4 regions of the Akkermansia sp. N21169 genome follow, and region 3 is predicted to be linked to each of the others. Evidence: riboswitches for the same ligand, from Rfam matches in the RefSeq annotation. Region 3 holds a riboswitch; each other region holds the start of a gene.
The links. A riboswitch is a leader RNA that binds a small molecule or an ion and turns the genes downstream of it on or off. The one in region 3 is predicted to bind cobalamin.

Region 1: linked by a shared signal. The riboswitch ahead of QET40_RS06240 (ribonucleoside triphosphate reductase) and the one ahead of QET40_RS11135 (sirohydrochlorin cobaltochelatase) in region 3 are both predicted to bind cobalamin.
Region 2: linked by a shared signal. The riboswitch ahead of QET40_RS06555 (TonB-dependent receptor) and the one ahead of QET40_RS11135 (sirohydrochlorin cobaltochelatase) in region 3 are both predicted to bind cobalamin.
Region 4: linked by a shared signal. The riboswitch ahead of QET40_RS03685 (autotransporter outer membrane beta-barrel domain-containing protein) and the one ahead of QET40_RS11135 (sirohydrochlorin cobaltochelatase) in region 3 are both predicted to bind cobalamin.

The regions. Positions count from the first base shown of each region.
Region 1 covers NZ_JARWNC010000037.1:119,554-124,738, forward strand. The annotation lists gene QET40_RS06225 (hypothetical protein) at 1-98, shown strand, start outside; gene QET40_RS06230 (LamG domain-containing protein) at 285-1,514, shown strand; gene QET40_RS06235 (LamG-like jellyroll fold domain-containing protein) at 1,695-2,690, shown strand; cobalamin riboswitch at 2,907-3,033, shown strand; partial or broken gene QET40_RS06240 (ribonucleoside triphosphate reductase) at 3,264-5,185, shown strand, end outside.
Region 2 covers NZ_JARWNC010000038.1:6,199-11,383, forward strand. The annotation lists gene thiC (phosphomethylpyrimidine synthase ThiC) at 1-366, shown strand, start outside; gene QET40_RS06545 (hypothetical protein) at 496-1,701, shown strand; gene QET40_RS06550 (polysaccharide deacetylase family protein) at 1,788-3,218, shown strand; cobalamin riboswitch at 3,397-3,529, shown strand; gene QET40_RS06555 (TonB-dependent receptor) at 3,565-5,185, shown strand, end outside.
Region 3 covers NZ_JARWNC010000041.1:116,108-121,292, reverse strand. The annotation lists gene QET40_RS11145 (hypothetical protein) at 1-126, opposite strand, end outside; gene cobI (precorrin-2 C(20)-methyltransferase) at 123-827, opposite strand; gene QET40_RS11135 (sirohydrochlorin cobaltochelatase) at 834-1,745, opposite strand; cobalamin riboswitch at 1,979-2,180, opposite strand; gene QET40_RS11130 (alpha amylase C-terminal domain-containing protein) at 2,279-4,279, opposite strand; gene QET40_RS11125 (trypsin-like peptidase domain-containing protein) at 4,276-5,185, opposite strand, start outside.
Region 4 covers NZ_JARWNC010000032.1:44,635-49,819, forward strand. The annotation lists gene QET40_RS03675 (carbohydrate porin) at 1-526, opposite strand, end outside; gene QET40_RS03680 (metal-dependent transcriptional regulator) at 953-1,339, shown strand; cobalamin riboswitch at 1,534-1,684, shown strand; gene QET40_RS03685 (autotransporter outer membrane beta-barrel domain-containing protein) at 1,718-5,185, shown strand, end outside.

The DNA.
Region 1 (5,185 bases), on a different contig from region 3:
CTATCAAAGAAATCCTGGGAAGATTCCACTTCGTCGATGATGATACGTTCGACATGCCATGGCATGGTTCATGCCTCTACAAAAGAAAAAAGGAATAGTTTGTGAAAATCTTTTATTGCGCTTTCTATCCTATCACTAAATTCGACATTAATTTTCCCTTCCGAGTTTCTTTTCAAAAAGTTAATAAATCTTATAAAAAATAAATTATATTTCAAAAAGACAAAAAAAATTAGCCATATTCTAATCATTTTCAAGTATCGGTTGCCTCAAATTGTTTTCCCATTATGAAACTACCTCTTACCAATATTCTCTTTTATGGAGTTGCCGTATTCACTCTACCGTCCATGGCAGGAATTCAAAATGGGTTGACTTCGTATTATGAATTTGAAGGCAATTTCAAAAATACACTCACAAACAAAGACATGCCCGATTTGTTCACAGCCCGTATCGGAAATCATCCCGGAAAATTCGGACAAGGCATGGGAAAGGGAGACATCTTAAGATCAAACACTGGAAGAACGGATACAACACTTTATCCCGGTACTGGAGACTGGACGTTATCAGCATGGTTCAGCGTCAGTGGTAACCAATCGGCACGCACCGGAAGCTGTATTGTATCCTGCGGGGCAACTTTAGGAGCATCCGCATCTTATGGAGGAGCAGGAGGCTGGTCCATATGGCTTGCCAACAACAACCGTGTCCAACTTTATTATGCTGTGGAAACAGCAAGATCCCGAACATTGGCTTTGGACGTTGACGTTAGTGACATATGGGCAGAACCAACTGAAAATAAACCAGCGTGGAACAACGTCATTATCACGAGAAAGAAAACAATTTTGGCTCTCTACATCAATGGAAAGCATATGGGTAATGCCCAATTGCCTCCACAAGCCGACATCAAACCCGGAAAAGACGAGTGGTTCCGGGAATTTTCTCCCAATTTTCATTTCCGAAATTCCAACCATAACATTGATGCAAACGTCGCATTCATTGCCAATAACGGACTGGATGATATGGCAACATGGAATCGAAGCCTGACAGAAAAAGAAATAGCGTCAATCAATGCTCGGAAAGGACAAAGTATCAAATATCTGTTGGAATACTCGAATAATACCATGCCTTTTTTTGATCAATTCGAAAATTTGTACTCTATAGAAATGAGTAAACTGGAAAACAAGTATGTTGCCTCCTTAAAAAAACTCCAGCAGAATTATGTAAAAAATAAGGATTTCGCATCAGTTTCCCTCATCCAGAAAATACTCAAAGAACCAAATGTTCCTCCTCAAATAGATGAACTTCCAAAAAACATATTACATTTTGTCAAAGAATATACTAATCAGAAACATCAAATTAAAGAACAGATTAAGCATTCATATTTGAAAAAACTTCAACAGATTCAAGCCCAATGTGCTAAAAAACAACAATTGGAAAAAATTATCGAAATTCAAAAAGCAATCAAATTCGTCAATCAAACATCCCCTTCCGAACTCTTTACGGATACGAACGAGGAATAAGAATTTTCTTAAGGCAAGTTAAAATATGAACACATGTTTAATCCTATGATTGATTTAGCGAAACGATTTTTCATCATCTTTATTTTACTCTTTGCCATAGCGATATCCGATGCTGCGGTAACCGTTTATTCATGGAAATACACACCGGAAGGAGCACACATTAACGCAACTGGATGGGATATGACCTTCACATACAAACCCGGTGACGATTATGCTAGTTTTGGCGCCGGCACTATACCGTTTCATACAAAATTGACCGACTTCCCCGCTAATTTTACTGTCAGCTTCGACGTAAAAAGCCTCTCCTGTGCCAACTCGAATGGGAAAACGCTTCTGAGCTTGTATTCCAATAATAATTACTACAGTTCCGATACTCATTCTCTCCAATTGCAATTCAACGACCAAGGGAAACTTTATTTCTACAATATGATCAATGGCGCCGTGTCCTTTGGAGGAGAAGAAACCGGAAATGTCAAATTCATCGATACTGGTTTGACCAGTCAGGATCTTCAGTCGGACAAATGGATCAAATTCTGCATCGTTTCCGATTTGTCCGCACATACTCTTTCCATCTACGTCAACGGTTCCATGGCTGGTTCCATCACAAACTGGAACCCGAAACATCCGGCCCTTACTGGCGCCCAGTTCGGTCAAGCATTCGGAAAAGTCCATACCATGAGCGGCACGATAAAAATCAACAACGTCAATTTCTACAACGATGCCGTTCCGCCAGGTTCTCTCTTCGCCGACATGCCGCTCATGCCGGAGTTCTCAAAAATGTTCCATTCGCGCAGTGACATCCTGAGAAACAAATACATCGCTTCTCTCCAGAAAATTCAGCAAAAGTACGTCAAGAAACAGGACTTCGCCACCGTTACACTGATCCAGAATATCGTCAAATCTCCTGATTCTCCGGTCAAGGAAGAAAAGCTTCCCCGGGAAGTTCTCCGCCTTGCCACGGCCTACACAATTCAGAAAGAGCAACAGGGAGAACAAATCAAGAAGGCTTATTTGAAAACAATTCTCCAGCAACAAGCCCAATATGCTCAGAAGAAGCAATTCGACAAAACCGTCGAAATCCAAAAAATAATAAAAACAATTGAGGACACGGAGCCTTCCCTTCTCTTTTTCAAGACGCCATCGAAAGAGGACTCTGCTGTACCGAACAAGCGTTGACCCATTTGAAGTGAATTTTCATCCCTATCCTACGCCCGAATTATCCGGTTGTTCATACTTCGATAAAACCGCCAAATGCGCCTCACACAATTCAAGTCAGGTTTTCTCTATAAACTACAATATATTGTATGCATGATAATATTTACATACAAAATGAGAAAATTCTCTTGCATCCTCGCGCTTGATTGATGTAGAAACCGCTCCAGCACAGGTAACGGAAGACGGTGAAAATCCGTCGCGGACGCGCCGCTGTAACCGGTTGATCCCGGAGTGGACACTGCTCCCGAGAGGAAGTGGGAAGTTCATCCCGAAAAACATGGTCAAGAACCGGAAGCCAGAAGACGACCTGGGCAACCATAGTATCACCATCTCGCGAAAGGATGCGCGTACGAATCGGAATTCCGGCAACCGGTCGGCAAAGGCAATCTGAATGGATCCTCCAAGCTATCCCCACCTCCGCAATTCTTTTTTGTATTTGTTTTCTTTTGTACCCGCCCCATCCCCTTCCCGGGGATGTCGTGTGTACATGCCGCGCGATGCGTCTCTTACGCCACCTTCAAATATCTGCGCCGCATGGTCTCCACAATCATCAAAAGAAACGGTAAATCCGAGAGCTTCCAAGGATACAAGATCGAGGAAGCAATCCGGAAAGCCTTCCACAGTTCCGGGACAAAATATGACGATTTCGTCTATGTCCGAGTCCTCGCATCGCTGGGTTCCCGTGAATCCGTGACCGTAGAAGAAGTCCAGGATCTGATCGAACGAACCTTGTTCAAGTGCGGATGTTTCGAGACGGCTCGTTCTTTTATCACCTACCGTTTCCTGCACAAGATGCAGCGAGAACAAATAGGAGGCATTTACCACGGCAATACTTATGTCGATTGCAAACAAACCGTTGAAGAATACATCGGACGGACGGACTGGCGCATCGCGGCCAACTCCAACACGACCTATTCCAATGCCGGCCTGATCAACAATACCGCCGGCAAGGTCATTGCCAATTACTGGCTCGACCAAGTGTACTCGGAAGAGGAAGGAGCAGCCCATCGCAACGGTGACTACCATATCCACGATCTGGATTGTTTGACAGGCTATTGTGCCGGCTGGAGCCTGCGGAATCTTCTCAACGAAGGGTTCAACGGCGTCCGTTCACGAGTGAACAGCCGCCCCCCGAAACATCTGAAGGAAGCTCTCGGACAAATGGCAAACTTCCTGGGAATCCTCCAAAGCGAATGGGCGGGAGCCCAGGCTTTCAGCTCCTTCGATACCTTCCTGGCTCCCTATGTCTTCAAAGATCAACCCTCGTTCCAGGTCTTGAAAAAAGCCATACGGGGATTCGTTTACAACCTGAACGTGCCATCTCGCTGGGGACAGTCTCCCTTCACCAATGTAACCATCGACTGGACGGTACCCCGTGACTTGCGCGAACAAGTCCCCTTCAGCGGAGGTAAACACCTGCTTGAAGGAATCAACGATCCCCGGCTTGACGCTCTTGCCCGGGAACGAGGGGCTGAATCTCCGGAGAAGATGACGTTCAAACATTTCCAGCCTGAAATGGACCTGATTAACAAAGCTTTCTACGAAGTCCTCACGGAAGGGGACAGCACCGGACAACCGTTCACCTTTCCCATCCCTACCGTCAACATCACGGAAGATTTCGACTGGGACAACCCCAATGTCCCCCTACTCTTCGAAAATGCCGCCAAGATAGGTTCTTCCTATTTCCAGAACTTCATCGGCAGTCAATATACCCGTGACGAAAACGGCAATAAAATTCCCGATGAACGCGCCTACAAACCCGATGCCGTAAGATCCATGTGCTGCCGCCTGCAGCTCGACCTGAGAGAACTGCTCAAGCGCGGAGGAGGCCTGTTCGGCTCTGCGGAAATGACGGGCTCCATCGGCGTCGTCACTATCAACCTGGCCCGCCTCGGCTACCTCTACAAGCAAAACAGGGAAAACCTCTTCAAACACCTTTCCCGGCTCATGGAACTGGCCAAATCCACTCTGGAAAAAAAACGCACATTCATTCAGGAACTCTATGACCGCGGACTCTATCCCTATACCCGGCGCTATCTGCCCGGATTCCGCAACCATTTCTCCACCATCGGCGTCAACGGAATGAATGAACTCCTGAGGAATTTCTCCAACGATACCATGGACATCAGCACCGGCCAAGGCATTGCCATGGCCCGGGAAATCCTGGAATTCATGCGGGATAAAATACGCCTCTTCCAAGAGGAAACCGGCAACCTCTACAACCTGGAAGCAACCCCGGCCGAAGGCACCACGCACCGCTTCGCCCGCGAAGATGCCAAGCGCTATCCGGATATTATCCAGCAAGGCCCCGTCGGGAAACGGTACTACTCGAACAGTTCCCAACTTCCCGCCAATTTCACGTCCGACCTCTTCCAGGCCCTCACCCTCCAGGATGACCTCCAATGCTGCTACACGGGAGGCACCGTCTTTCATATGTACATGAATGAAGGAATCAG
Region 2 (5,185 bases), on a different contig from region 3:
CTCGGATGTTCTATGCTCTGTTATGTCACGCGGAAGGAACACCTGGGATTGCCGGACAGGGAGGATGTCCGCGAGGGAGTCGTGACCTACAAGTTGGCTGCCCATGCGGCAGATCTTGCCAAGGGGCATCCTTTTGCGCAATACAGGGACAACGCTCTCTCCAAGGCTCGTTTCGAATTCCGTTGGGAAGATCAGTTCAACCTTTCGCTGGATCCGCAGAGAGCTCGTGAATACCACGACCTGACGCTGCCGCATGCCAATGCAAAGAACGCTCATTTTTGTTCCATGTGCGGCCCCAATTTCTGTGCCATGCGTTTGTCCCAGGATATTCGTAAAATGGCCGGGGAGAACGAGCCTGAATCCTGAACAAACCGGAGATTTGATCCTTATGAACGGAGAGAAACCAGCCTTTGATTTCTTCTGAAAAAGTTTGTTGTAAGGGCGAATTGGATTGTCAGCAAGGGACTCATATGCCAAAAGAACGGTTGTTTCCCTATGAAAAATCGATTCCTGCTCCTGACGTTGACCGGCATTGTGGCTGCAAGCTCCGTGCTTGAAGCCAGGGTGTGGACTAATGGAAACGGAGCGACGATTGCGGGAAACCTGGTCGAGGTACGCGATGCTGAATTGGATATCCTGCTGGCCGACGGGAGGCGGGTAACGATTCCCCGTAAGATTTTGTCCGGAGTGGACAATGCCTATGCCGATGAATGGCTGCGCCGTTCTCGCGATGGGGAAGGACCTCCTCCGGAGGACCAGTTCCCTCAGCCGCAGCAAGTAACGGATACGAGTACTGACAAGAAGGTTGTGCCGACCAATTGGATGGATCCGTGGCCGAAAAAGTCGGGATATGATGGCGTCATTATGTTCAAGGTCCTTCAGCAGCTGGACGGGTACAGCGTCTATGAGTCCGATCATTTCCGGATAGAATCTCCCAAACCTTTGGATCGTACGGAGCTGGATGCCTTGTTCATCCGGTTTGAATCGGCTTTGGCCGCTTTGGCCGCGCTGCCGTTTAACCTTCGCTTGGCAATGGCTCCTCCGGTGCGGTATGTGATACGAGTTTCTTTCGACGATGCCGGCTGGAAAGAATCCGGGGGAGGCGACGGTGAAATGATCGGGGTTTCCGGTACACATTTTATCGTCCGCTTAAATAGGACGGATCCGGATTTTCCTGTTAGTATTGAATTGAGAAAGAGAGCGACGATTCCGGATTTTTCCTACTTGAAGCCCATCCATATCATGACCCATTGGGTCATGCAGTTCTTGGGCAAAATCTATTGGCTGAACGAGGGACTGGCTTCCTACATGGAGGTGATGCCGGAAAAGGAAGGCATGTTCGATTACGAACATGACATCGCTTTGTCGGCCCGTTCCGTTCCGCGTACAATCCGCAAAAGCAGTCTGTCCCTTCCTTCCTTGGAGAAGATTTTGACTCAGGAAGGTGCCCCTCAAGGTTCCGAACGGGACTTGATGAGGATGAAAGCCGGTGTTTTGTTGGTTACCGTGTTCTTTATTCGCATGGATCGTGGCGGAGGAGAAATGAAAAATCTGCGTCGTTACCTCCAGCAGATCCAGCGCGATGGAAAGGGGAATCCGGTTGAGTTGCTTCTCGATGGCAGAACATGGGAGGAATTGGAAAATGAGATAGTCGACGCATGGCGTCCTCACCGCGTAATCCTGAAATTCGACAGCAAGTGATGCCGGTGTCCGAATGCCATTGGCAACGGTTGGCATGCACGCAATTAAGCATTGATCGCGGACAGGAGGCATAGTAGTTCATCCGTATGATACGAAGCGTTCGCGGATGGTTGTTGTCACTGGGTATGGTTTGTACTGTCCTGGCGGTCGATTCATGTCCGGGAGCTGTTTCTGAACCACCTCCTCTGGATCCCGGGGTTTTCATCGGTGTTCCGTCTCTTGCTCCGTCCCGGGGCGAGGGTAGAGGGGCAGCCGTTGTGCCGGCCTCGGAAAATATTCCGACTGCGGAACCCGTAGCGGAGGAGAATATCCCGACTGCGGTGCCGGTATCCCCCGAGGAGCTGGCTCCAGCCAATACTCAGGCCGTCCAAGTGCCCGTTATACCCAAGGCATCCCAAATCCCGGTGGATCAGAACAAGACTCAGGTTGCCATCCTGTGCTATCATGATTTTAGCGAGGAAAAACCTGTGACGGAGATGCGTATTCGTACCTCTGTTTTCCGTCGTCAGATGCAGGCATTGAAGGATGCAGGCATGCCCGTTATTACCCTGAAAGAATTCAGGGAATGGAAGAATGGCGACCGTCGCCTTCCGGAGTATTGTGTGATGATCACGGTCGACGATGGCTGGAAAAGCCTCTATACGGACGCCTTTCCGGTGTTGAAGGAAATGGAATTTCCGTTCACGGTGTTTCCCTATACCAATTATTTGACTGGCCGGGGGGCGTCGTTGAGTATTGAACAGGTTAAGGAAATGGTGCGTGCCGGGGCTACTCTCGGAAGCCATTCCACAAGCCATCTCTACCCCTCGGCATGGAAGCGAGTCCAGCGTAAGGGGCAGGAAGCCTATTCCACTCTGATCGACCGGGAAATCGGCAAGTCTCGGGAGTGGCTGCAGGCCAATTTTAATGTACCGATTGAATTCTACTGTTATCCCGGAGGGTATCATACGCCGGAAATGATCGAAAAACTGCCGACATACGGTTACGTGGGCGCTGTGACAGTCGTCCAGAGGAAGACCTTGCATGAAACGGACAATTGGCAGATTCCCCGTTACGTCGTATTTGGCAACAATCCGAGGATTTTTGCCAATGCCGTGACGTTCCATCCTTTGGGAGAATCGGGGGCTTCGGGGGTATCCGATTCCGGGGCAGGAAGCATATCGGTTGCCTCCATGTCTTCCTCATTGCTTCCTCCTCCTATGCAAACTGTTCAGCCTACTGCCAATGCCGTGATTGCGGATCTAGCTCCCGTCATATCGATTGATTTGAGTAATGAACGGGATGTAAATCCGGACTCTATTGTGATGATGATCAATGGATTGGGTAAAGTTCCCGCTTCCTATGATCCCGTCCGGAAAATGTATTCCTGGAAAGCGAACCGTCCGTTCCGTGTCGATACCGTGACCGTGTTCGTATCCTGGAAAACCTTCTCTTCTTCCCAGCCGCAGAGTGTCCGGTGGCAATTCGGTGTGTCGGAACCCAAGTCTCATTATGTGCCGGCAAATGTTGTAAAGTAACACTCTCTTCAATTTTCAATTTGGTGTTGACCTTAGGAATAAAATTGTGTTGATTGCGGGCATGGATTCGCCATAGAGCGGATCACAGACTTCTATGTTCAATTTTCAATTTGGTGTTGACCTTAGGAATAAAATTGTGTTGATTGCGGGCATGGATTCGCCATAGAGCGGATCACAGACTTCTATGGAAGCCCGTGGCACGGGCAGGCAATAGATGGGGAATACCGGTGAAAATCCGGAGCTGTACCGCAACTGTAAACGGAAGCATGCTTCCGTAAGCCAGAAAACCAGCCATGGGAGTTGTCCTATTTGACCGGCGAAGTACCGGTTTTAAGGCGTTACAACTATGATATGCTATAGAAAAGCACTCGAAATGGGTGCTATTGCTGTCGGTCTGGCCCTTGTGGCTTCAGGCCAAGTCTCTCTCGGAGCGAATGCTGACAATCAGTCGGCAACCCAGCCAGCCGGTGCTCAGGAGCAGAAAACTGTACCTGCCCAGACTGTCGCTGTCTTACCGGAAATGACTGTTTCCTCCCATTATGTAGGAGTGCCATACACGTCTTCCGGCGTCTCTGTGAGTATTATTGATCCGAAGGCTTTCGAAGAACGCGGGATTGAAACTCTTTCCGGCGCCCTTGCCCGTACTCCTGGCGTGTATATGCTGGAAGACGGTAGTATCGGCCAGCGCGGCTCCATGGGATACATGACTGTTCGCGGCGTTAATTTGGCTGGCGGTACATCTTTGATGATCGACGGCATGCGCGTATCCGATGTGCGTAATGCCATGTCGTACGACAGTCTTGGTTCCGGCCCGGGACAACTTTATGGCCAGGGTAGCCTCTTTGACTTGGGTGGCGCGGAACTTGTCAAAGGACCTCAAGGGGCCGTCTACGGCAACAACTCGTATGCCGGCGTTTTGGCTCTTTCTACACCGGAAGGATCGGGCAAACCCTCCCTTTCCATTTTCAACGAGGCTGGTTCTTTTGGTTCCTATACGGGAACGGTGACGTCTCAGGGCAAAATCAAAAAACTGGGCTATTTTGTAGGAGTCGGTTTTGAAACGACCGAAAACGATCTTCATTATTTGGGGGCTTCCGGTCCTTATGCCTACCCCAATCCGGGACAAGCCAATAATTACGGTGATTTTCGCCAATGGCAGGAAGCTCTGCGCCTGACCTATGATATTAACAAGGACAACAAGTTGAGCTTGACCTACCGCCGGATGGATTCGCAATTGGACAATCCGAGTTTAGTCTATGGAGCAACAGGTTCGACTGTTGAGCGCGACCGTTTCGATATGCGCAGCAACTTGTTGACTGCAACGTTGGATTCCAACATCAACAAGATCTGGTCGACTACCTTCATGATGGGGTACTATGACCGTCATTTTAAGGATAACCTGATCGACGGAAACTCCTGGACGGATCACAGCAAGTTTCAGATGGAATGGCGTAATGCATTGACGTGGAATAGGGAATGGAAAACAATCCTTGGCATGGCCTGGGATCGTACGGATTACAGCTGTTTGAATAATTACGTCGATATCGACGAAATGGAGAGCAATCTCGCCTGGTTTGCCGAACAGATGTGGTCTCCGACCCGTTATCTGGATTTCAGTGCCGTCGGCCGTTTGGAACACAGCACCATCTGGAACAACAATGCTACATGGCGTTTTGCCGGATCATGGAAAGTAAACGGCCGTGAAGATTCTCCGACTCGAATTTTCGGTTCCGTTGGTTCCGGTTTCCGCGCTCCTTCCGAATGGGAACGCTACGCGAATTGCAATATAGGAGGCTGGCCGTATATCGGCAACCCTGATTTGAAAATTTCCCGTTCCCTTGGCGGCGATCTGGGCATTGAACAGCGTCTCGTCAAGAACCATTACCTGACGGTTACCGGTTTCTGGACGCGTATTAATGACATGATCAATTCCAAAACGGGTTATACGACTCCCGGCGACTATTCTA
Region 3 (5,185 bases):
ATCTCCCCTCATGTTGTTGCCGGGCGGCATCGTCTGGATCAGAATCAGCGAAGAAGCCAGTGCCAGCACGAGCCAGAACCACTGCCACGGACGTTTCCAGGGGGGTAGATGAGAGGCTTTTTTCATGCCTTTTTCACCATCATCAGGGAGAGGTATTCTTCGGGACGTTCCAGGATTTCTTCACCATTGTGGGAGATGAATTGTCCGGGCATGCCAAGGCGTTCGCCATAGACGATCCGGGTGCCGGGTTCATTGAGTACCCTGCGGATGAGAGCATTGCGGCTCCGGTAGGTTTTCATCAGCACCGTGGTTGAATTGGGCGGGAAGTCGAGCTGATCGACCATTTCCGCACGGAATGCCGGGATGACGCGCAGGCTTTCACCATTCTCCACAAGCACCGTTTGGGAGAGTGAAGAGAGCGTGCAATACGAGGTAATGCCCGGTACGACCTCCGTCTTCAATCCGGGCATTTGTGTCTGCAACAACTTGAGGATATATCCGAATGTGCTGTAGGTCATGGCGTCGCCCAGCGTGGCAAAGGCACAGTTTTTGCCTTCCTCCAGCTGTTGGGCAATAATCATGGCGTTGGCAGCGATGTGAAGCTCGCGATCCGTCTTGTCGCGCGACATGGAGAAGAGCAGGGGGACGATGGTGCCCTTGATGGCTCCCAGCGATTCGACAACGGAGGACGAAATGCTGGTTTCCGTGTTGGGCCCCGTTACTGTGAAGATGATGTCTACTTCCGCGAGAACCCTTGCGGCGCGAAGCGTCAGGTACTCTGGGTTTCCGGGGCCGATGCCCACGCCGTAAAATGTGCCGAGTTGCATAGATGTTTATTCTTTCATTCCTTTTTTGACGACCAGGATGTTGTCCGTCGTTTCGCGGGCGTGGCGCAGGAAGACATTACGGATGCCTTGCAGTTCGCCCAGTCCCTTGAGGTTCAATTTGACTTCGAAGCCCTCCTTCTTCAGGACGCTTGCCCAGGAGTCTTCTTCGTCTCCGGCGAGGTCATTCGTGGCGTGGTCGCCAGCAACGATCATGAAAGGTGCCAGCCATACGGTTTTGAGCCCCTGTTTCTGGAGCTTCTTCAGTTCGGCAAGGATGGAATCGAACCCCGTTGTTCCTTCGACTGTGGCCAGGAATGCCTTGGGATCCTTCCGGTGAAGCTCGGTTTGCACGGCAGCGAACACGAGGTCGGCGCGGCCTTCCTTCTGACCGTGCCCCATCAGAACAATGGCTTCGTCTGCCTTGCGTTCCTGAGGGAACTCCGTGAGGATGGCGGTGACCACTTCCTGCATATCGCGGTTGCTTTCCAGCAGGGGGCGACCGATCAAAACTTTTTCAAATGCCCCGGGATTGTGCTCCAGATAACGCTGAATCGTGCGTTCCATTTGGGAGAATTCTTCTCCGGCTGCCATGTGGAGCGACTGGACGCAGAGGGTTTTGACGCCTTTGTCCGAGAGCATTTTAAGGCTTTCCTGGATAGACGGAACAGGGCGGCCTTCTTTGGCGATCTTGTGGCGGATGATGTCGGAGGTGTAAGCCCAGGATGTTTTATCTGCCGGGAAACAGGTTGTGAGTGTTTTCTCCGTACTGGTGTAGGACGTCAAAGCTTTTTGATGGCTTGTTCCGAAGGCGACGATGAGGAGACCGTCCCGGTCGATTGGAGTCTGGGCGGGGAGCATGGAAGTACCAAGGCTGGCGGTGGCGAGGATGCAAAGGGTTTTGAAGAAGCGGAGGATCATGGTAAAATGGGATTCAAAGAACGGGTGTTTTACGAATAAAGAAATCAGACAAGGCAACCCCTCAATCATGAGGTGAAGACCCAGCAAAAAAATGTCGGTTGCAAAAGCCCTTAACCAACAACGGCAAGGTTCGTCAGCGATGGCGGTAGAGTCTGTGCCCAGGGTGACGGCGACAGGGCGAAACAAGGAGGTAAGCCCTTCTTCAGAAGAGTGTTTGGATCAATCATGCGTTGAATAGTCTATGTGGTCATAACGGATATTCGGACTCCGGGCTTCATTTCTTCTCTTCGCCTTCACCCCTTGCGGGACTGGCTTAAGCGTGTGACCGCCTTGAAGAGTCGTAACCCGATACCGCAGCGCGACTGTTTCCGGTTCTCACGGAATTCCCCGTTGCTTGGCGAAAGTGATAGAGAAATCATGCCTCCAAGTCAACTGTGTTGGATGGTATTTTCTTCTTTACAGGAAAAACAAAGCCGTCTCAAATGATGAAAACCATTTGAGACGGTTGGTGATGATTCGGAGCAAAGATGTTTTTACCTTCCCGTTCGCTGGAGGACGATGGCGGTGCGCGGAAGGAGGTAGAGAGAGAGCTTACCGTTGGCGGTGAAGTGGTGGATGGCGTTATCCTGACGCCCGAATCCGCCAAAGCGGAGATCATCGGTGTCAAGGATGATGCGCCATTCTCCTTCTTCATCAACGGGCAGGAGATAGTCGGGCAGGGCCTTGTCGCCGGACCAGTTGAAGATGAAGATCAATTTGCCCCGGCGGAAGGCGAGCACTTGGTTGGTTTCGTCGATGTTGAGAGGGTAGGCGTTGGAAACGGTCAGCAGGCGACTCTGTTCCGCCATATGCACCATGGCTTTATCGAATTCCCGGAGGAAGTCGAATTTCAGAGAGGGATTGTCGACAAGCGTCCATTGGCGGCGGCAGTATTGGTAGGACCAGTTGTTGCCTTCCCGAGGGAAGTCGATCCATTCCGGGTGGCCGAATTCATTGCCCATGAAGGTGAGCCAGCCTTCACCGCCGGCGGCGAGGGAAACGAGGCGGATCATTTTGTGCAGGGCGATGCCGCGGTCGACGACGATGCTTTTCTGATCTTTGCTCATGGACCAGTACATGTCGGCATCCATGAGGCGGAAGGCAAGGGTCTTGTCGCCGACAAGGGCCTGGTCATGGCTTTCGCAGTAGGCGATATGAGGTTCGCCATGGCGGCGGTTGGAGAGGGTGTACCACATATCGCCCATGCGCCACTCTTCATCCTTCTTTTCTTTGATGAGTTTGATCCAGTAGTCGGGGATGCCCATGGCGAGGCGATGGGTGAAGCCGATGCCTCCTTCGTCGATGGGGCGGCAGAGTCCGGGCATGCCGGACATGTCTTCCGCGATGACGATTGCTCCCGGCTTGACGGACTGGATGAGGGTGTTGGCGAGTTGAAGGTAGGCTACGGCATCGTGGTCGACGGAGGGGCCGAAGTAGGCTCCTAGGTTGTCGAATGGTTCATGTCCTCGGTGGAAGTAGAGCATGGAGGTGATTCCGTCGAAACGGAATCCGTCGAAGTGGAATTCATCCAGCCACCACCGTGCATTGGAGAGGAGGAACTGAATGACTTCGTTGCGTCCGTAATCGAAACAGCACGAGTCCCAGTCAGGGTGGTGTCCGCGTTGACCGGAGAGGAAATATTGTCCGCCGGAACCGTCGAAGTTGCTGAGCCCTTCGGCCTCATTCTTGACGGCGTGGGAGTGAACAATGTCGAGGAGGACGGCAATGCCAAGGCCGTGTGCCTTGTCGATGAGGTACTTGAGATCGTCCGGTGTACCGAATCTGGAAGAAGGTGCGAAAAAGGAGGAGACATGGTAGCCGAAGGAACCGTAATACGGGTGTTCCTGGATAGCCATCAGCTGGATGGTGTTATACCCGCCGTCGGAGATGCGCGGAAGGACATGGTCGGCAAATTCACGGTAGCTGTGGATGCGTTCTTCTTCCCCCGACATGCCGACATGGGCCTCATAGATTATGGGTGTGTCGATGCGCGAGGGGTCGAACTGGGGAGTTTGCCAGTCGTATGGTGTTGACGGATCCCATATCTGGCCGGAAAAGTCATAGGTATCCGGGTTTTGAACGGCTCTATGGATCCACGCGGGGATACGGTCCTTGTTCTCTCCGTCGGCTCCGATGACATGGACTTTGACTCTCTGTTCGTGGATCAGGGAATCGGAGGGCAGGCGGATTTCCCAGACACCGCGGTTGTTGCGTGTCATCGGGTGGGAAGTGCGGTTCCAGCCGTTGAAGTCACCGATGAGATAAAGTTCCCTCGCACCGGGAGCCCATTCGCGATAAATCCATTCTCCGGTCTCAGGATCGCGGTTGAATCCGTAATACCTGTATGCGTTGGCACATTCCTCCAGAGTGCCGAAATGTTCCCTGATCCCTTTGAGGCGGAAGTCGAACATGCGTTGTCTGTCCTTGATTTGGCGGGTGAAGGGTGCCAGCCAGCCATCGGCCATGACGAGTCCGGGAATTGGAGGTCTTCTCATTGTTTCAGTGTAGGGAGTGGAGATGGATTTGTCGATGAACTTATCCCGTCCGATGGGGAATTTGATGGAGTTTTTGCCTGTTGCTTCATGCGCCGGTATGTTGCCAGAACGAGGCGGATGGGGAGGGCGAAGGTTTCCGCCCGGTTGGCACGGGCGATGTTGAGACCGATGATATTGCCGTCGAGGTCCATCAGAGGGCCTCCTGCCATGGAGGGTTGCAGAGGGGTGTCGTGCTGGATGACCATCGGAAAATTATCACGGCGAGAACTGACCCGTCCGTTGATGTCTTCGTTGGGATCAGGGGCGTCTTCGTCTTTCACGAAAGCAGATCTTGCCGCCAGGTGCATGGTAGCATCAATGCGGGCGCCCTTGCGGGAAACGGAGATGGGGAGGGCGTCTCCCGGCTTTTTGTCCTGCATGGCGGGGCCGAGATCTTCCAGAGAGGAGACGGGATGGCCAGCCAGGCTGATGACGGTATCCCCAGGCTTTAGTCCGGCTTGGTCGGCGGGGGTTCCGGAGACGACTTCGGCAATGCTGCAAGGCGGTTCGAAAGCAATTCCCATGTAAGGGACCAGATCAGATTTCCGGGGAATGGAACGCGTGGTGGCGCCGACCGTGCCGAGGCGGATACGGCGGTCTTTTCTGGTTGTGGAGCCGTTGCTGACGACGATCGTGCCGATGGGGGGAGGTTCTTCCCGGAAACGGGGCTGCGGCATTTGCATGCCGGGAATATGGAACAGGGCCAGGTCGGTGGAGGGATCCCGGGCGATGCAGATAGCTTCGGCGTAACTTTGATTACCTGCCCGGACCAGGTAGGTTTTACCTTCCGGGACTTCGGAGGATTTGGTCGTGACGTCCCCGTCACTGCTGACGGGGATACCGTAGGCGATGGAGTCGTGGTCGTCG
Region 4 (5,185 bases), on a different contig from region 3:
GAAGTTCGGGAATGTAAAAATACCCGTCCTCGAAAACGTCGCAATTGGCAGGACCACTTGCTCCCCACGAATCGTCAAGAGTCGTACGATGCGTGTGACGGTTCATAGCCACGGAACCGGAAAGCTCGCTCTTGATCCACGTGCCCTGGTGACGGTCGGAAGAAATTAATTGCAAACCGGCTTGTGCGTGCAACTTATACCAGCTCTGGGAAGATGCGGTTTCCGGTGCTGAATGCTGCCCCCGGGTATACAGAAATGCCTGCTCCAGCACAAATTGCAACCTAGCCTTCTCGTAGGCGCTCTTGTGCAAATCCGTCAATGCCCTGGTCAATGCATCATTGGGTATGGGCGTACTCTCATCGCCATATTCATCTCCGAACAAATCAATGTCATTCAGAATGGAGCCTTTGCCTTCGGTGGGGGCCTCCACTACCGGAGCGACGTCGGAAACGGCTGCCGATGCCAAGCCGACCATGCAAAGGCCGGAACAGGTCATCAGGGCGGGTATCAGGTAGCTAGTCTTCATAGTTCGTGCTGTTTCTTTGATAGTATTTGCCGCTTATGCTCCTCCTCCTCACGATCCACCCTTTGGATGGCTGACCCGGTTCCACCGCATCAGACCGAAAGCAGCAATTTCCCGGATTTCGCATGAGAAGGAGTCACGCAACACAGCAAAGTTAGCTTTGACTAACATTTAGTCAACTCTTTTCCTCGCCCCCCCTCTGAAACACCCTTGATCGCCCTTCTCTTTTCAAATACATAATACCATTATTATTAAATATTTATATGTAATCCATGCAGTAAAATTCTCCAGAAATAAAAATTAGTTCAATCTAATTTAAGACATTTGAAAGATCGGTTTCCATCGATATTCAGATGGATTTCAGAAGAAAAAATTGACTTCGAGTGTCTCGATCCCTAGTGTTGTTAGATAAACCTAACACTTGTTCTCATGCGCAAAAAAATCTCCACACTGGAACTGAGCAACAGCCTGGAAGACTATCTGGAAGCAATCCGCCACATTGAGCTGGAAAAAGGATGTGCCACGGTAGGAGATATATCCGACGCGTTGACCGTTACAAAACCTTCTGTTTCGCTTGCCATGAAACAACTAAAAGAACGGGGACTGGTGGCATACGAACAATACTGCCCCATCACGCTCACCCGGGAAGGCCGGAAACAAGCCGATCGCGTCATCTCTTGCCACAACATGGTGAAAGAATTTCTTATGAGCAAGATGGACATGGAAGAAGCGCGTGCGGATGAAGTTGCCTGTGGCATTGAGCATATCATGTCTCTGGAAGAAATTTCCCGGTTTCAATTCCTCTCCAGGAATTGACGGCAGCTGGATTGGAGGGCGTATTTGACATCCGCCAGATGAAGCCTGCGCATGGTTTAATCACAGGATATCACGGAAATTACCATTCTATTTCCCGGAAATAGTCCAGCATGATTCATATTCCCGCATATCACTCACAATCAGCAATATAATACATTCTCTACTTTAGGATTGTAACGGATGTCAAATCCGTTATCATGACATTCCTCTCTGGGAAGTCCGTCGCACGGACAGGGAATAGATGGGGAATCCGGTGTAAATCCGGAGCGGTACCGCCACTGTATGTGGGTTCCATGCCAAGGAATTCATGAAGCCAGATCGCCAGCCTGAGAGTTATTACTAACCGCCGGCGGGTTTTCCGGCAGTCTAGACCAAACCATGAATTATACTCCAGCGCTTCACTTGCTTGAAGCTCATCATGACGGGTTACCTTCCCTGAAAGGCAACGACGCATCTTCGTACCCATTCGGGAACGAACCGGCCTGCTCCTCCGGAATGCCCAGTCATTCCCGCCGCAGTGCCAGAACTATCCTCTGCGGACTAGCCCTGTCCCTTGCCGCTTCCGGCATGGTCGTGTCTGCCCATGCAGAAGATATCACCTCCCCGCTAGTAGTTGATGGAGCAGGAAATTATTCCTCTCCAATAACAGCTTACGGGTATACCCAACCCATCGGTACGATCAGTTCGACCATTTCGGCAACATCGTCCGCACATTATGCCTATGGGATCAGTGCCTCCAGTGCCATCAGTATTGATACCATCACGTCCAGTGCATCGATCAGTGCTTCAGTATCCGGGAACTACGCTTATGCCATCGCTACAACCTCGGGCGGGATCTCCATCCGGGATTCTATAGCCGGAGCCATCACCGCAAGCGTCAACAACGAAACTACCGGTGCCTCCGCGTACGGCTATGGAATTTACGCCAAATCCGGAGATATCGCCCTGGGAGGCATCCAGGCTAGCGGGAAAATCATCGTTGCCACCCCCCAACCGGAAAAGGCGGGCCGCCTCTACGGTATCTCCACCGAAAACGGCAGCATAGGTATTACCGGCTCCATCGACGGTACCGTCAAAGTGCTGGGCCATGGCACGACAGTTTACGGGCTGTGGGCTAAAACGGGAGATATCACCCTCGATTCCATCGGAAGTACGGGCAACATTGACGTCACGGGCAATTTCTCCTCATACGGCATGTATGCCAAAACCGGTTTAACTATCAAGAACGCCATTGCAGGAAATATCTCCGTCACATCGGAAACCGGCAATGTTGCCTATGCCTTGACGGCATTGAGCAATGACTCGACCATCCGCAGTAATCTTGTCATCGGATCCATCGCATCGACATCCAACATTTCCGTACAAACCGGGGGGTTTGAAGCCTGCGCTCTAAGCGCTTCCTATGGTTTCCTGGTCTTGGGGGACATCACCGTTGGCGATATGCCCGGTATCATTACCGTCAACAAACTGGGCAATATGGACGGCCATATTCATGTACAGTCCAAGAGCGAAGATATATCCAAGCGCCTTTCCGCCGTTGGTCTTGCCGCTCAATGGGGTATTATCACCGGAGACTTCGGGGAAGGCTCCAGTCTGACCGTTGAAAGTGCGGGAGCGGATGCTTTTGCCTTCTTCACGGGTAAAGACGGCGGATCCATGGCTGTCAATACTATCGCGACACTGGAAATTGGATCCGTCAATGGCAACATTTCTACATCGGCAGTCTCCGGCATCTCCGGAGCCATATATTCCGAAAGCAGCGTCACCATGGGAAATCTCGGAATCAACGGTTCCATCACGGCTTCCTCCTCGGACAAAGCCGCCGCATATGCCATATATTCCCATGGGCGCCTTACAACTGGGAAACTTGACGGGACCGTCCGGGCTACAACAGGAGGGGATTATTCCTTCGCAATTATGGGGCTTGGTATTACCACGGAAATTGGCGAACATGCCCAAATCTCCGCCACGGGAGCAGAGGGCTCCGACAAAGTTTATGCCTTGTTCAGCGGTTGTTACCAGCAAAATTTCGCTTCATCGGGCCAGATAATCGACGCAGCCAGCAGACAACTGAACATCTACAACCTGGCGGATATCCTGACACTCCACGCCGGTGCCCAAATTGACGGCATTGTCGAACTGGGAGGATCCGGCGACGGCCAGGATGCCATCAATCTCCTGGGAGGCACGACCGATTCCAAGGGTGTTTTCGACTACGACATCCGAACAACTATCAACATGGCTGAAAATCGTGGCGATACCGTTTCCTATGTTCGAATGGCTGTAGGAGCGGATCATACCCCCGCCCACTGGGAAATCACCGGACAAAGAGACTTGGTCAATGAACTGAACATTGGAGTCGGTTCCTCGCTGACCTCCTCCGATCTATCATTCCTGTGCGACGGAGCAAGTATCACCAACCAAGGAACCATCAACAGTACGGGAACAATCCACGTATCTGACGGACAAACATTTACAACAGGCAACCTGATCCTTTTCGGCAGTATCCTGACTCCCGTTTCCACCGGACTAAGCAGCAGCATCACCGTCACAGCCGATGCCGGAGCCGGATTGGGCACCACCATCGCAAATACGGGTGATACTACATGGTATATCAACGCCGAGCAGATTTTCGACGGTCAAAAAGCCTTATTCTCCCAGCTGATCAATGGGTTCAACCCAGACGATTACACGCTTTCCTACCTGCTTTCCGGCAAAATCCTCGCCGGTACCGACAAGCCGGTGGAAATTCCCGACGGCTCCAATGTCCAAATCGGAGAAGGATCTACGATCATCGTCGATTCGATCAAGGGAGATGCCTCCCTGACTCTCTCGGGAGGGACGGCGGATTTGTCCCAGTCAAACATGACGAGCGTGACCTCCAGCCAGGTTAGCGGCGAAAGCGGCAACCTCATCATGGGCAATGGACAGGAAATGGTCTGGAATGCCGCCGGAACGGCCGGTTACAGCATCTCCGGCTCCGATAGTTCCACTCCTGCCGGTAAATTGACCGTTAAGGCCAATAACGGTACGGTCAAGGCAACAGGCAGCTACATCGTTCAAGAAGCCGTCATCGACCAGTCTACGCTGGAACTGGACGGAAAGGATGCCATGTTGGGTACCCAGGGAGGCACCGTAACCGTGGGCAGCGAATCCCAGGCCGGACTCGTCCTGCGCGATGCCACCGTACAAGGGGCATTGACTGTCCACGAAGGCAGCCAGCTGAAAGGCAGCGGGACGTTCACCGACAGTGTCACCCTGTCGCAAGCCGGACTCTATGTCGGCAACAGCCCCGGTTACCAGGACTACCGGAACGGACTGTCCGTCGATAGAGGTTCCGTGACGTTCTTCATCGACGGCACGACACGCGCTACGACTAGCAACAAAGGAACCGGTACCTACTCCGCCATGGACATTCAGGGCAGTCTTGTCTGGAATGCACCGGAAGTCGTCCTTGAGCTGGGCAGTAACCTGCTGACGGCTGACAGCACGGACATCCGCCTCAATCTGATCGATGCCTCGGGAGCTTCCTCCGTCACGGGAACAGACACTCCCGTTTTTTCGAAGCTTGACGGAGCAACGGACATTCTCAAGGAATACTCCCTCTCATGGATCGGCAATCAGCTGATCATGACGGGAACCATTGACCGCCAAACGGCCGAATCCATCAAGGTAGCCGAGGCAAGCACCCTGGCCAACGCTTTATGGAGCAGCACCCGGAGCGTCTCCAACTTCTCACATACCGCCTCTTCCCAGGCCAGCCTCCCCCATCAGGGACGCGGCAATGTCTGGGTCGCCGGACTGGGTGACTTCACCAGCATGTCCAAGAATGGCAGCGGGTTCGAT